DNA from 2 places in the Macrococcus sp. CoH-51_TC_04 genome. Region 1 is predicted to be linked to the other one. Evidence: riboswitches for the same ligand, from Rfam matches in the RefSeq annotation. Region 1 holds a riboswitch; the other holds the start of a gene.

Region 1 (6,319 bases):
ATGTTGTAGGTGCGGTTGGGCGTAATATGTTAGATGAGTACTTACCACAGCTTAAAAAGAAGTATGGACCGAATATTACGATAGTCAATGGTGAGAATGCTGCGCATGGAAGAGGGATTACAGAAAAGATATTTAAAGAAATGATGACGCTCGGAGTTGATTGTGTCACGATGGGTAACCATACATATGGCGTGCGTGATAGTTATGAGTTGCTAAATAGCGATCATAAGATTATTCGTCCAGCAAACTTTCCTGATGAAGCGCCAGGTAAAGGAATGGAAATCATTAAATTTAATGATAAGAAGATTGCTGTGATCAATCTACAAGGGCGAGCATTTATGATGCAGAGTGACTGTCCGTTTAAGAAGTTCGATGCGCTATATGAAATCGCTAAACAGGAGACGGATTATATCTTTGTAGACTTTCATGCTGAAACAACAAGTGAAAAAGGTGCATTTGCATATTATACAGATGGCCGAGCGAGCGTCGTTGTTGGGACACACACACATATTCAGACGAGTGACAACCGTATTTTACCTAGGGGCACGGCTTTTATTACAGATGTCGGTATGACAGGTTACTATGATGGGATACTTGGTATTAATAAGGATGAGGTCATTCACCGCTTCTTAACAGGAATGCCAGTTAAACATGTTGTTCCAGATACGGGACGTGGTGTGTTAAGCGGTGTATTTGTAGAACTTAAATCCAATGGTCAAGCAAAGAAAATTGAAAGAATACTTATCAATGAGGATCAACCGCTCAGTCGATAACGTATCGGCCATTCGACTGATTTTTATATAATTTACCTATGTCTGTTATATAGACATAGGTTTTTCTGTTATATTAGAGATAGTTAATTTAGGGAGGAATTGTTTTGAAGACACAAATTTCTTGGAAAGTCGGCGGTCAGCAAGGTGAAGGAATTGAAAGTACTGGAGAGATATTCTCAACTGCGCTGAATCGTCTGGGCTATTATTTATATGGTTATCGTCATTTCTCATCACGTATTAAAGGTGGACATACGAACAATAAGATTCGTGTATCAACAACACCTGTCTATGCTATCAGTGATGATCTGGATATACTTGTGGCATTTGATCAGGAGACGATTGATTTAAACTATCATGAACTGACGGCTGAAGGTATAATACTAGCAGATAGTAAGTTTGATCCTGTTGCACCAGAGGATTACAATGGCGCATTTATTAGTATGGGATTCACTGAAATTGCAAAAGAACTTGGTACGGCATTGATGAAGAATATGGTGGCGGTCGGTGCTACAGCGAATCTTATAGGCGCTGACCTAAAGCACTTCGAAGTTTTAGTGGATGACCTGTTTGCTAAAAAAGGTGAAAAGATCTGTACATTAAATAAAGAAGCGCTACACAAAGGTTATGCAGAAATTGAAAGTCATTCAGAACTTACTGTGGATTATAAATTAGAACCTTCAACCGAAGAAGGACATTTATTTATGATTGGTAATGAAGCAATTTCACTTGGCGCATTAGCAGGTGGAGCACGTTTTATGGCTGCATACCCAATTACACCAGCGAGTGAAATTATGGAATATATGATTGATAAATTACCACGCTTTGGTGGGACTGTAATTCAGACAGAAGATGAGATAGCTGCAGCAGTTATGGCAATAGGCGTAAACTATGCGGGCGTACGTGCATTTACTGCATCAAGTGGTCCAGGACTATCGTTAATGATGGAAGCGATTGGACTGAGTGGTATGACTGAACAGCCGTTAGTCATCGTAAATACGATGCGCGGAGGTCCATCTACAGGATTGCCAACGAAACAGGAGCAGTCAGACTTAATGCAGATGATCTACGGAACGCATGGCGAGATTCCAAAGATTGTCCTTGCACCAACAACTGCTGAAGATGCCTTCTACTTAACGAACGAGGCATTTAATCTAGCGGAAGTATATCAATGTCCGGTTATTATTTTAAGTGATTTACAGCTTTCTTTAGGGAAACAGACTGTTCCTGTACTTGATTATAATAAGATTAATATTGATCGTGGTTCACTTGTTACTGAAGTTGAACCAACGGAGGATAAAGCATACTTCAAACGCTATGCGGTAACAGATAATGGCATTTCACCACGTACGATTCCTGGTGTGAAAAACGGTATCCATCACGTTACAGGTGTTGAACATAACGAAGAAGGAAAGCCGAGCGAATCTCCCGTAAACCGTGCAAAGCAGATGGAAAAACGTATGCGTAAATTAGAACAGCTGAAGATTACTGAACCTGTTGTATACAATACGTATCATGAAGATGCAGATGTGTTAGTGATTGGTTATATTTCAACGTATGGAGCGATTGATGAAGCAATCCATCGTGTAGAAGGAAAGGTAAACCATCTGCATATGAAACAACTTCATCCGTTTCCGACAGAAGAGGTTCAGCAAGCGATAGATAAAGTGAAGAAAGTGATTGTTGTTGAACATAACTTTAACGGACAACTTGGACAGATTATCAAGATGAATACGAATCATCAAGGTAAGATGATTCAGATGAGTAAGTATGATGGTACACCTTACTTACCTCACGAAATTGAAGAGAAAATCAACGCAACATTAAAGGAGTTAATATAGATGGCAACATTTAAAGATTTCAGAAATAATGTGAAACCGAACTGGTGTCCTGGCTGTGGGGACTTCTCAGTACAAGCGGCGATACAAAAAGCATGTGCGAACATCGGCTTAGAACCAGAACAGCTCGCGTTAATAACAGGTATCGGCTGTTCTGGACGTCTGTCTGGATACGTAAATTCATATGGTGTGCATTCGATCCATGGTCGAGCATTACCGATGGCACAAGGTGTGAAGATGGCAAACCAGGAGCTTACAGTTATCGCTTCCGGTGGAGATGGTGATGGTTTTGCGATTGGTATGGGGCATACGATTCATGCGCTACGTAGAAATATTGATATCACGTATATTGTAATGGATAATCAAATTTATGGACTGACTAAAGGACAGACATCACCAAGTTCAGCACATGGATTTGTCACTAAGACAACGCCAAAAGGCTCGATTGAGAAGCATCTTTCTCCGCTTGAACTTGCACTTGCAAGTGGCGCAACTTTTGTCGCACAAAGCTTTTCTAGTGATATAAAAGATTTAACATCAATTATTGAAGCGGCAGTTAATCATAAAGGATTCTCATTCGTCAATGTATTTTCTCCGTGTGTCACATACAACAAAGTAAATACGTATGACTGGTTTAAAGAAAATTTGACGAAACTTGCTGATATTGAAGATTATGATCATACCAATAAACAGCTGGCGATCAATACAGTACACGAACAAGATGGGCTTGTTACAGGTATCGTGTATCAGGATACCGATGCACCGACGTACGAATCACAAATTGATGGCTACAGTGAGAACTTAACAAAAGCAGATCTAAATATTAAACAAGAGGAATTTGATGCTTTAATGGCTCAGTTCAAATAAAAACTAAGTATCTGTACCTTATTTATAATAAAGCTGTTATACTAAAACAGTACAAAATAATATAAATTTTTAAACACTAGGGGAGTTATTCTGAGATTGGATTCGTCCTAAACCCTTATATACCTGATCTGGATTATACCAGCGTAGGGAAGTGTCAACTGACACAACCTGCAATCAGGTTGTGTTTTTTTGGAGGCTAATATGAATAAAAAGTTATTGTTAAGTGCGAGTTGTGTCATTTTACTAGCAGGCTGTGGAGATCAGTCAGCCGATAAAGGTAAGGAAGATAAGAAAGAAAAAGTGACGATTATGCTGGACTGGACGCCGAATACAAATCATACAGGACTATATGTAGCACAAGAGAAAGGTTACTTTGACAAACAGGGTTTAGATGTTGAAATTAAGACACCTGGTGAAGTGAATGCCGATCAGCTTATCGCAGCAAACAAAAAAGATGTTCAGTTCGGAATTAGTGCACAGGAAACAGTGACGCAATCACGTTCTGAAGGCATTCCAGTGAAATCGATTGGAGCAATTATCCAGCATAATACGAGTGGATTTATGAGCTTGAAAGATAAGAATATTAAATCACCGAAAGATTATGCAGGGAAAACATACGGTGGATGGGGTGCACCGATTGAACAGCCAATGATTGATGCAGTTATGAAAAAAGACGGAGCATCAGTGAAAGACACTAAAATTATCAATATGGGAAATACTGATTTCTTTACTGCATCTAAGAAGAATATCGATTTCGCATGGGTTTATTATGGATGGACTGGAATCGAAGCAGAAACACGTAATATCGATGTAAATATGCAGTATTTAATTGATTACGATAAAAATCTGGATTATTACACACCTGTCGTTATTGCAAATGAAAAGTATTTAAAATCAAATGGTGAGACAGCTAAGAAATTTATGACCGCACTTAAAGAAGGTTATGAGTATTCAATTAAACATGACAAAGAGAGTGCAGATATTTTGATGAAGTCTGTTCCAGAACTTAAAAAACAAGAAAAGCTCGTATATGCATCACAAAAATATTTGTCACCTAAATATCAGGATGATGCGAAATACTGGGGCTATCAGGAAGAACGTATCTGGAAGAATTTTGGACAGTTTATGAAAGATAACAAAGTGATTACTAAAGACTTCATTGCTAAAGATGCATTTACAAATGAATATGTGGAGGGTAAATAATGGCAGATACAATAATGAGCATACAAATTATTCCGAAGACGCCAAATGGTGAAGATGTAATTCCATATGTTGATCGCGCAATTGAAGTGATTGAAGCATCAAACTTAAAGTACATCGTGAATCCGCTTGAAACATCAATTGAGGGGAACATGAATGAGTTGCTTAAGTTAATCGAATTAATGAATAAAGAGATGCGTGAAATGGGGTGTCCATCTATTATTTCACAAGTAAAGTTTTATCATGCCGAAGAAGTATCGATGGATGTGCTTGTACAGAAGTATAGATGATGAAATATGTTAAGTTTTTTCTATTTTTTATAGTACTACTTTATTTTTGGGAACTGCTCGTTCGGTTACTACAAGTTGATGCATATACGTTACCTGCGCCAAGCGTAATATTTATCAGCTTCTTTAATGACTTTAACACATATCATGTGCATTTATATCCGACTCTATTACTCGTTATATTAGGCATTATTTGCTCGGTATTATGCGGTATTACTGTAGCCGTACTATTACGTTTAATCCCTGGGCTGCATGAGTATGTCTATCCATTGCTCATAATGAGTCAGAATGTACCCGTTATCGTCATTGCACCACTACTAGTCATTTGGTTCGGATTTGGAATATTGCCGAAACTTATCGTGATAACACTTGTGTGTTTCTTTCCGATAACTGTGAGCTTACTTGAAGGATTTAATGAGACAGATAAAGAATTAGAGAAATATATGAAGATGATGGGGGCAACGCGTCTTGAACGTTTCAAAAAGCTTGAATGGCCAAATAGTATGCCTTATTTCTTTAATGGATTAAAGATTGCTGGCACATACTCAGTAATGGGTGCAATCATTTCTGAATGGCTTGGCAGTGATAAAGGTTTAGGTAAATTTATGCTTATAGCTCAGCGTGCATTTCAAGTAGATCAGGTGTTTGTAGCAATTGTCTGGATCATTATCTTTGCTATGGTCATTTATCTTGTTATATATATTATTCAGCGTATTGTATTGAGGTGGCAACGATGATTCCTATTATTCAACTTAACGATATTATGCATCGTTACGATAAAGATATTGTAATTAATAATATTAACCTAGAACTGAATAAAGGTGAGATTGTTGCATTGATCGGCCCGAGTGGCAGCGGTAAGAGTACGATATTAAATATTATCGGCGGATTACTCATCCCTTCAAGTGGCGAGTGCTTATTGCAAGGGGAACGTATCAATGGGAAAACAGGACATGTGTCCTTTATGCCTCAGACACACTCACTGATGCCATGGCGTACAGTGATACAAAACATTAACCTCGCAACAGAGATCAGTGCGAATGATAGCGTGAATAAATCAGAACAATTGTTAGAAAGAGCAGGCTTCACTTCCATTAAAGATAGATACCCCAATGAGCTTTCTGGGGGAATGAAGCAGCGTGTTTCATTCCTACGTGCATTAAATACAGAACATCAATTACTGTTACTGGATGAACCATTTTCAGCATTGGATGAAATAACACGTAATGATATGCAGATCTGGTTGAGGTCTTTATTATTGGAGAGTGATAAAACGGTGCTGATGATTACACATAGTATTGATGAAGCAATTAAGATGAGTAATCGTATACTCGTTTTAAATCAGAAACCTGCTACG
Region 2 (6,319 bases), on a different contig from region 1:
CCATATCTGTAAAGAACCATTTAAATCTGGTGATAGTAACGCAGTACCGCGATGTGTCTATACGACACCAGAAATAGCTTCATTTGGTATGGATTTAGAAACAGCACTTAACCAAGGCTTTGATGCACATGTTTATCAATATGATCTCTCAGGAAATGGTAAAGCAATGGCTTATGGCGATACGCAGGGCTTTGTAAAGATTATCAGTGAGCAAAAGTATGGAGAAATTCTAGGGGCTGTCATCTGTGGTCCGCATGCGACCGAATTAATCAGTACCATACTCGCAGTGAAAGAATCAGAAGGTACGGTATTTGAAATGAAAGATCAAATATTTGCACATCCAACAGTTTCAGAATCTATTGGAGAAGCGAGTCTAGATTATTTTGATTTAGCAATTCATAAACCTTAAGTAGGAGGAGTTAATTATGGAAAAAGAAAAAGCATTATGGGTTTATCGTAAAATGAATGAAATCCGTGAATTTGAGGATGAAGTGCATAGAATATTCTTAACAGGGGAAATCCCTGGATTTGTTCACTTGTATGCCGGTGAAGAAGCAGTAGCAGTAGGCGCTTGTGCAGAATTAACGGATGATGACTACATCACGAGTACACACAGAGGACATGGTCATGCGATTGCAAAAGACTGTGATATTCTCGGAATGATGGCGGAAATATTTGGACGCAAAGATGGCCTGAACAAAGGGAAAGGGGGGTCTATGCATATTGCTGAAGTTGAAAAAGGAATACTGGGTGCAAATGGTATTGTAGGTGCAGGATTCCCATTAGCAAATGGTGCAGCATTATCGATAAAAACGTTAAAGCAAGATGCTGTTGCAGTATGTTTCTTTGGAGATGGTGCATCTAACGAAGGTACTTTCCATGAAGGGCTTAACTTCGCATCGATTTTAAACTTACCTGTTATCTTTATCTGTGAAAATAATGGATTTGGCGAAGCAACCCCCCATAGTTATGCTTCTGCTTCAGAAACAATTGCAGAAAGAGCGTCAGCATATAATATGCCGGGTCATCTAGTGGATGGTAAAGATGTAACTGCTGTCAATGAAAAAATGATAGAAGCGGTGAAAAGAGCAAAAGCAGGTGAAGGCCCAACATTGATTGAATGTAAAACATATAGAAATTATGGACATTTTGAAGGAGATAACCAAAGTTATAAATCGGATAAAGATGAATTACGTGAAGTAGATCCGATTACGATTTTTAAAGATAAGGCACTTGAAGCGCAGTGGTTTACTGAAGAGGAAGCCAAAAAAATTGAAGACGAAGCAAAAGCGTTAATAAAAGAAGCGGTTGAATTTGCAGAAAATAGTCCATTACCAGATGAAGCATCTTTACTTGAAGATGTTTATGCAGATTAAGGAGGAATAATAATGAGTAGAGAAATTACTTATATGGCTGCAGTAACTGAAGCCATTGATCAAGCGATGGAGAAAGATGATACAGTGATTCTGTTAGGTGAAGACGTTGCCGGTGGGAATACGATTGAACATCTTGAAGGCGATGAAGCTTGGGGAGGTGTATTCGGTTTAACGAAAGGTATTGTTGGTAAGTATGGACGTGAGAGGGTTATTGATACACCAATTGCAGAACAGAACTATGTGGGTGCAGGAGTTGGTGCAGCAGCTACAGGGCTGAGACCGATTGTTGAACTGATGTTTAATGATTTCATCGGATATGCGTTCGATGCACTTCTGAACCAAGGGTCAAAGATGCGTTATATGTTTGGTGGCAAAGCTAAGATTCCGATGACTTTGAGAACCGTTCATGGTGCAGGCGCTTCTGCTGCTGCTCAGCACAGTCAATCATTATACGGAATGTTTGGTGCGATACCTGGAATAAAAGTTGTGGTGCCATCAAATCCTTATGATGCGAAAGGCTTACTTTTAGCTGCAGTAGAAGATGATAACCTCGTCGTATTTTCTGAAGATAAAACTTTATATGGCATGAAAGGTGATGTGCCTGAAGAATATTATACAGTGGAAATTGGTAAAGCGAAGATTATTAGAGAAGGAGAAGACTTGTCGATTGTTGCAATCGGTAAGATGGTCCAAATTGCTCTAGAAGTTGCAGATGAACTGGAAGCTGCAGATATTTCAGTCGAAGTTATTGATTTAGTTACTGTTTCTCCATGGGATCAAGAAACAGTACTTAACTCCGTGAAGAAAACGAACCGCCTTATCGTGATTGATGAAGCAAATCCTCAGAGTAGTACAGGGCACAGTATTTCAGCTGTCGTCGGCGATAAAGCTTTTGATTATTTAGACGGACCTGTCAAAGTAATTACTGCACCTGCGACACCAGTGCCATTTGCATCAAATTTAGAGAAACTATATATTCCAAGTAAAGAACGTGTTCTAGAAGAAGCAGATGAAATAATTCAAGACTTAAGAAAGTGAGGTGTGATTCATGAGTTCAAGAATAAATATGCCGAAATTAGGAATGACAATGACAGAAGGTACTATAGATGAGTGGTACAAATCAGTCGGAGATGAAGTGAAAAAGGGTGAAGCGGTCTGTATGATTGCTTCTGAAAAACTAACTTTAGATGTTGAAGCACCTGAAGATGGGATTTTAACAGAAATTACAGTGGAAGCTGGAGGCAGAGCTAAAGTTGGAGAACAGATGGGATTGGTTGGAGACTCATTAGAGGATAACCAGTCTCCTGAACGTTCAAATCAATCGACTGATGATGAAGCGATAAGTGAATCAGGTGAAGAAACGAATGAAAGAGCCGCAATAAAGGATGCGGCCGAGAAATCTCCTAGCTTTAATAGAAGTCATGAGGATGAATTGAATAAGAAAGCACGCGATGAGGACACTCCTACATCACAAAGTAACTCTGAAAGCAACCGAATCTTTATTACCCCACTTGCCCGTAGAATAGCTGAAAGCAATGACATCTCAATTGAAGAGGTTACAGGGACTGGCGGTAATGGCAGAATTACAAAGAAGGATATAGAAAAAGCAATTGATCACGTAAAAGTAAGTTCGACGACTGAGTCTACTGAAGCTACTCAAGTAACGGCAGAAGCCAAGCCATTATCGAATATGAGACGTGCGATTGCTGACAACATGATGCATAGTTTACAGTCAACCGCACAATTAACGTTGCACCAAAAAGTAGAAGCAGATGCGTTGCTGAAATTTAATAAGAAGTTAAAAAAAGAGGTTAGCAACAATGAATTAGATATTAAAGTAACAGTTACCGCACTGATTACAAAAGCCGTTGCATTAGTACTTAAAGATGATGCAAGAATGAATGCAACTTACAGTGATGAGAAGTTATACCATCATAAAGATGTGAATATTGGAATTGCAACAAGTCTGGAAGATGGACTGATGGTTCCAGTGATCCATAACGCTGAAAGTAAATCTATAGGTGAAATTTCAAGTGCCATCGAAACTTTATCTGCTGCGGCGAGAAATGGAGAGTTGTCTCAAGGTGCAATGAAGGATGGAACATTTACCATCACAAATATCGGTGCAGGCGGTATAGAATACTTTACACCGGTACTTAACGCACCGGAAGTTGGGATACTAGGGGTTGGTTCATTACAAAGTGAAGTAGCATTAAAAGACGGCAAACCGTATGAGAAAAAGATGTTACCTCTGAGTCTCACTATTGATCATCAAGTTATAGATGGTGCAGATGGAGCGGAATTCTTGAGTCGTATTAAAACATTTATCGAGCATCCATATTTGCTGATATTGTAGATAGAGAGGGCATAGCCCTCTCTATATTATTTTGAACATGCACAAAAGATGTATAATTCAGCGACTTAACGTATAATAAAGGTAATTGACTTAATGGAGGAATTACGATGAACAAATGGATTAAACGTGGAATCGTTGTCGGTGCAGTTGGTTTTGGTGCCGTTCAATCAGTGAAATATTTAAAGCAGAATGAACAAGTGAAACAACGTTTGAATGATCTTAAGAATATCAAAGAATATAATGATCTGCGTATTGCACTGATGGAGGTTATTGAGGCATTTAATAACCCTAAGCAATTAGAATCGAAATTTGCAGAAGATGTGCATACTGAAAGCAATGAACAGACAAGCAACGCGCAAGCTACACATACAGAAGAGCCTTTCATTGCAGATGCAGTGAAACGTGTATTGGATACAAAAGCCGTTGAAGATCTTCTTGGTGATAAAGCTGATATCGATATGATGAAATCATTGATCGATGAAACGAAAGAAGTAGAGAAGCTCGTGCGTAGCTGGTTTAATTAATATTTGCAACATGAACAAATCAGTGATATTGTTTATGTGTACAACTTAATAAGACGATTGCTAGGGGAGCTCTTATGAGCTGAGAAAGGAATATCCTTGACTCTTTGAACCTGTTTGGTTAATACCAGCGTAGGGAAGCGAGCGTGTATACTTATGATATTTTTTTGTCGTGAAACTTCACCTCCTAGTAATGAATCTAACTAGGAGGTTTTTTTGTATGGTAAATTTGAAGAAGTCATTTCCAGCAAGTAAGAGAATCTTTAGAGCGGGTAAGGGCGAGGATACGGATATTAAAGTACCTTTCCGTGAAATTACATTAACCGATACTGTGACAGATCAAGGCACTACTTCCAATGCACCAGTTGTTGTCTACGATACGGGTGGTGTTTATCATGATGATGCATATAATATTGATGTTGAGCGCGGTATTCCTAAATTACGTGAACGATGGATTGATAGCCGTGACGATGTAGAACAATATACAGGACGCAGAGTACTTGCGGTTGATAATGGTTTTAAAGATATCACGCATAATAAGTTTGTAGAGACGCCATTTAAGTATGATCCAAAACGTGCGCGTGATGGCAAAAACGTGACACAGATGCATTATGCAAAGCAAGGAATCATTACGAAAGAGATGAAATTTGTCGCGATTCGTGAGAACGTCGACCCTGAATTTGTACGTAGTGAGATTGCAAGAGGGCGAGCAATTATTCCGAACAATATTAATCATCCAGAATCTGAACCGATGATTATTGGTAAGAACTTTAAAGTGAAGGTTAATGCGAATATCGGAAACTCTGCAGTATCATCATCTATCGAAGATGAGATTGAAAAGATGGTGTGGGCGACACATTGGGGAGCCGATACGATTATGGATTTATCTACAGGTAAGAATATTCATGCGACACGTGAATATTTACTCAGAAATTCACCGGTACCTGTTGGAACAGTACCTATTTATCAAGCATTAGAAAAAGTGGATGGCATTGCTGAAGATTTAACGTGGGAAGTGTATCGAGATACGTTGATTGAACAAGCTGAACAAGGCGTAGACTACTTTACAATTCATGCGGGTGTATTGTTAAGGTATGTGCCGATGACAGTAAATCGTCTGACTGGTATCGTGTCACGTGGAGGTTCGATTATGGCACAGTGGTGTTTAGCTCATCATGAAGAAAGCTTCTTATACACACACTTTGAAGAAATTTGTGAAATCTTAAAGAATTATGACATTGCTGTATCACTTGGTGATGGTTTAAGACCAGGTTCAATTTATGATGCGAACGATGAAAGTCAGTTGGCGGAACTGAAGACGCTTGGTGAACTAACAAAGGTTGCCTGGGCACATGACGTTCAAGTGATGATAGAAGGACCAGGACATGTGCCGCTTCATAAGATCAAAGAGAATCAGGAACTTGCAGATTTCTATTGTAATGAAGCACCATTCTATACGTTAGGACCATTGACGACAGATATTGCACCTGCATATGACCATATTACATCAGCGATTGGCGCTGCAAACATCGGTTCATACGGAACAGCGATGCTATGCTATGTTACACCGAAAGAACATCTCGGACTACCGAATAAAGATGATGTAAGAACAGGTGTTGTAACATATAAGATTGCTGCACATGCAGCGGATCTTGCGAAAGGCTTACCAGGTGCTGATGAACGAGATAATGCTATTAGTAAGGCACGCTTTGAATTTCGCTGGATCGATCAGTTTAATTTGTCACTAGATCCAGAACGTGCGAAGGAATATCATGATGAAACACTACCTGCTGAAGCGGCGAAAGTCGCACACTTCTGTAGTATGTGCGGACCTAAATTCTGTTCGATGCGTATTTCTCATGATTTACGTAAAGATAAAGGAATGCAGGAAATGGCTGATAAATTCAAAGCACAAGGTAGTGAAATTTACTCTTAGAATTTGCTGTGAATCGGAGCGCAGTTTATTCATATATAAAAGCACCACCCTTATACCAGGGCACTGCACCCTTACTAAGGGAGCTCAATAAAAACACTATTTTCTAGGCTGCTAATTTCCTATATTCTAT

Evidence for each region. Region 1 has a riboswitch for thiamine pyrophosphate ahead of ACZ2V4_RS00835 (ABC transporter substrate-binding protein). Riboswitches for the same ligand answer to the same signal wherever they lie in the genome.
Region 2: linked by a shared signal. The riboswitch ahead of thiC (phosphomethylpyrimidine synthase ThiC) and the one ahead of ACZ2V4_RS00835 (ABC transporter substrate-binding protein) in region 1 are both predicted to bind thiamine pyrophosphate.

What each region holds. Positions count from the first base shown of each region.
Region 1 is NZ_JBVGOY010000001.1:174,270-180,588, forward strand. It holds gene ACZ2V4_RS00820 (TIGR00282 family metallophosphoesterase) at 1-773, shown strand, start outside; gene ACZ2V4_RS00825 (2-oxoacid:acceptor oxidoreductase subunit alpha) at 878-2,611, shown strand; gene ACZ2V4_RS00830 (2-oxoacid:ferredoxin oxidoreductase subunit beta) at 2,612-3,475, shown strand; TPP riboswitch at 3,544-3,642, shown strand; gene ACZ2V4_RS00835 (ABC transporter substrate-binding protein) at 3,677-4,678, shown strand; gene ACZ2V4_RS00840 (thiamine-binding protein) at 4,678-4,965, shown strand; gene ACZ2V4_RS00845 (ABC transporter permease) at 4,965-5,699, shown strand; gene ACZ2V4_RS00850 (ABC transporter ATP-binding protein) at 5,696-6,319, shown strand, end outside.
Region 2 is NZ_JBVGOY010000007.1:7-6,325, reverse strand. It holds gene lpdA (dihydrolipoyl dehydrogenase) at 1-409, shown strand, start outside; gene ACZ2V4_RS07560 (thiamine pyrophosphate-dependent dehydrogenase E1 component subunit alpha) at 426-1,376, shown strand; gene ACZ2V4_RS07555 (alpha-ketoacid dehydrogenase subunit beta) at 1,383-2,414, shown strand; gene ACZ2V4_RS07550 (dihydrolipoamide acetyltransferase family protein) at 2,425-3,732, shown strand; gene ACZ2V4_RS07545 (hypothetical protein) at 3,840-4,256, shown strand; TPP riboswitch at 4,309-4,409, shown strand; gene thiC (phosphomethylpyrimidine synthase ThiC) at 4,474-6,189, shown strand.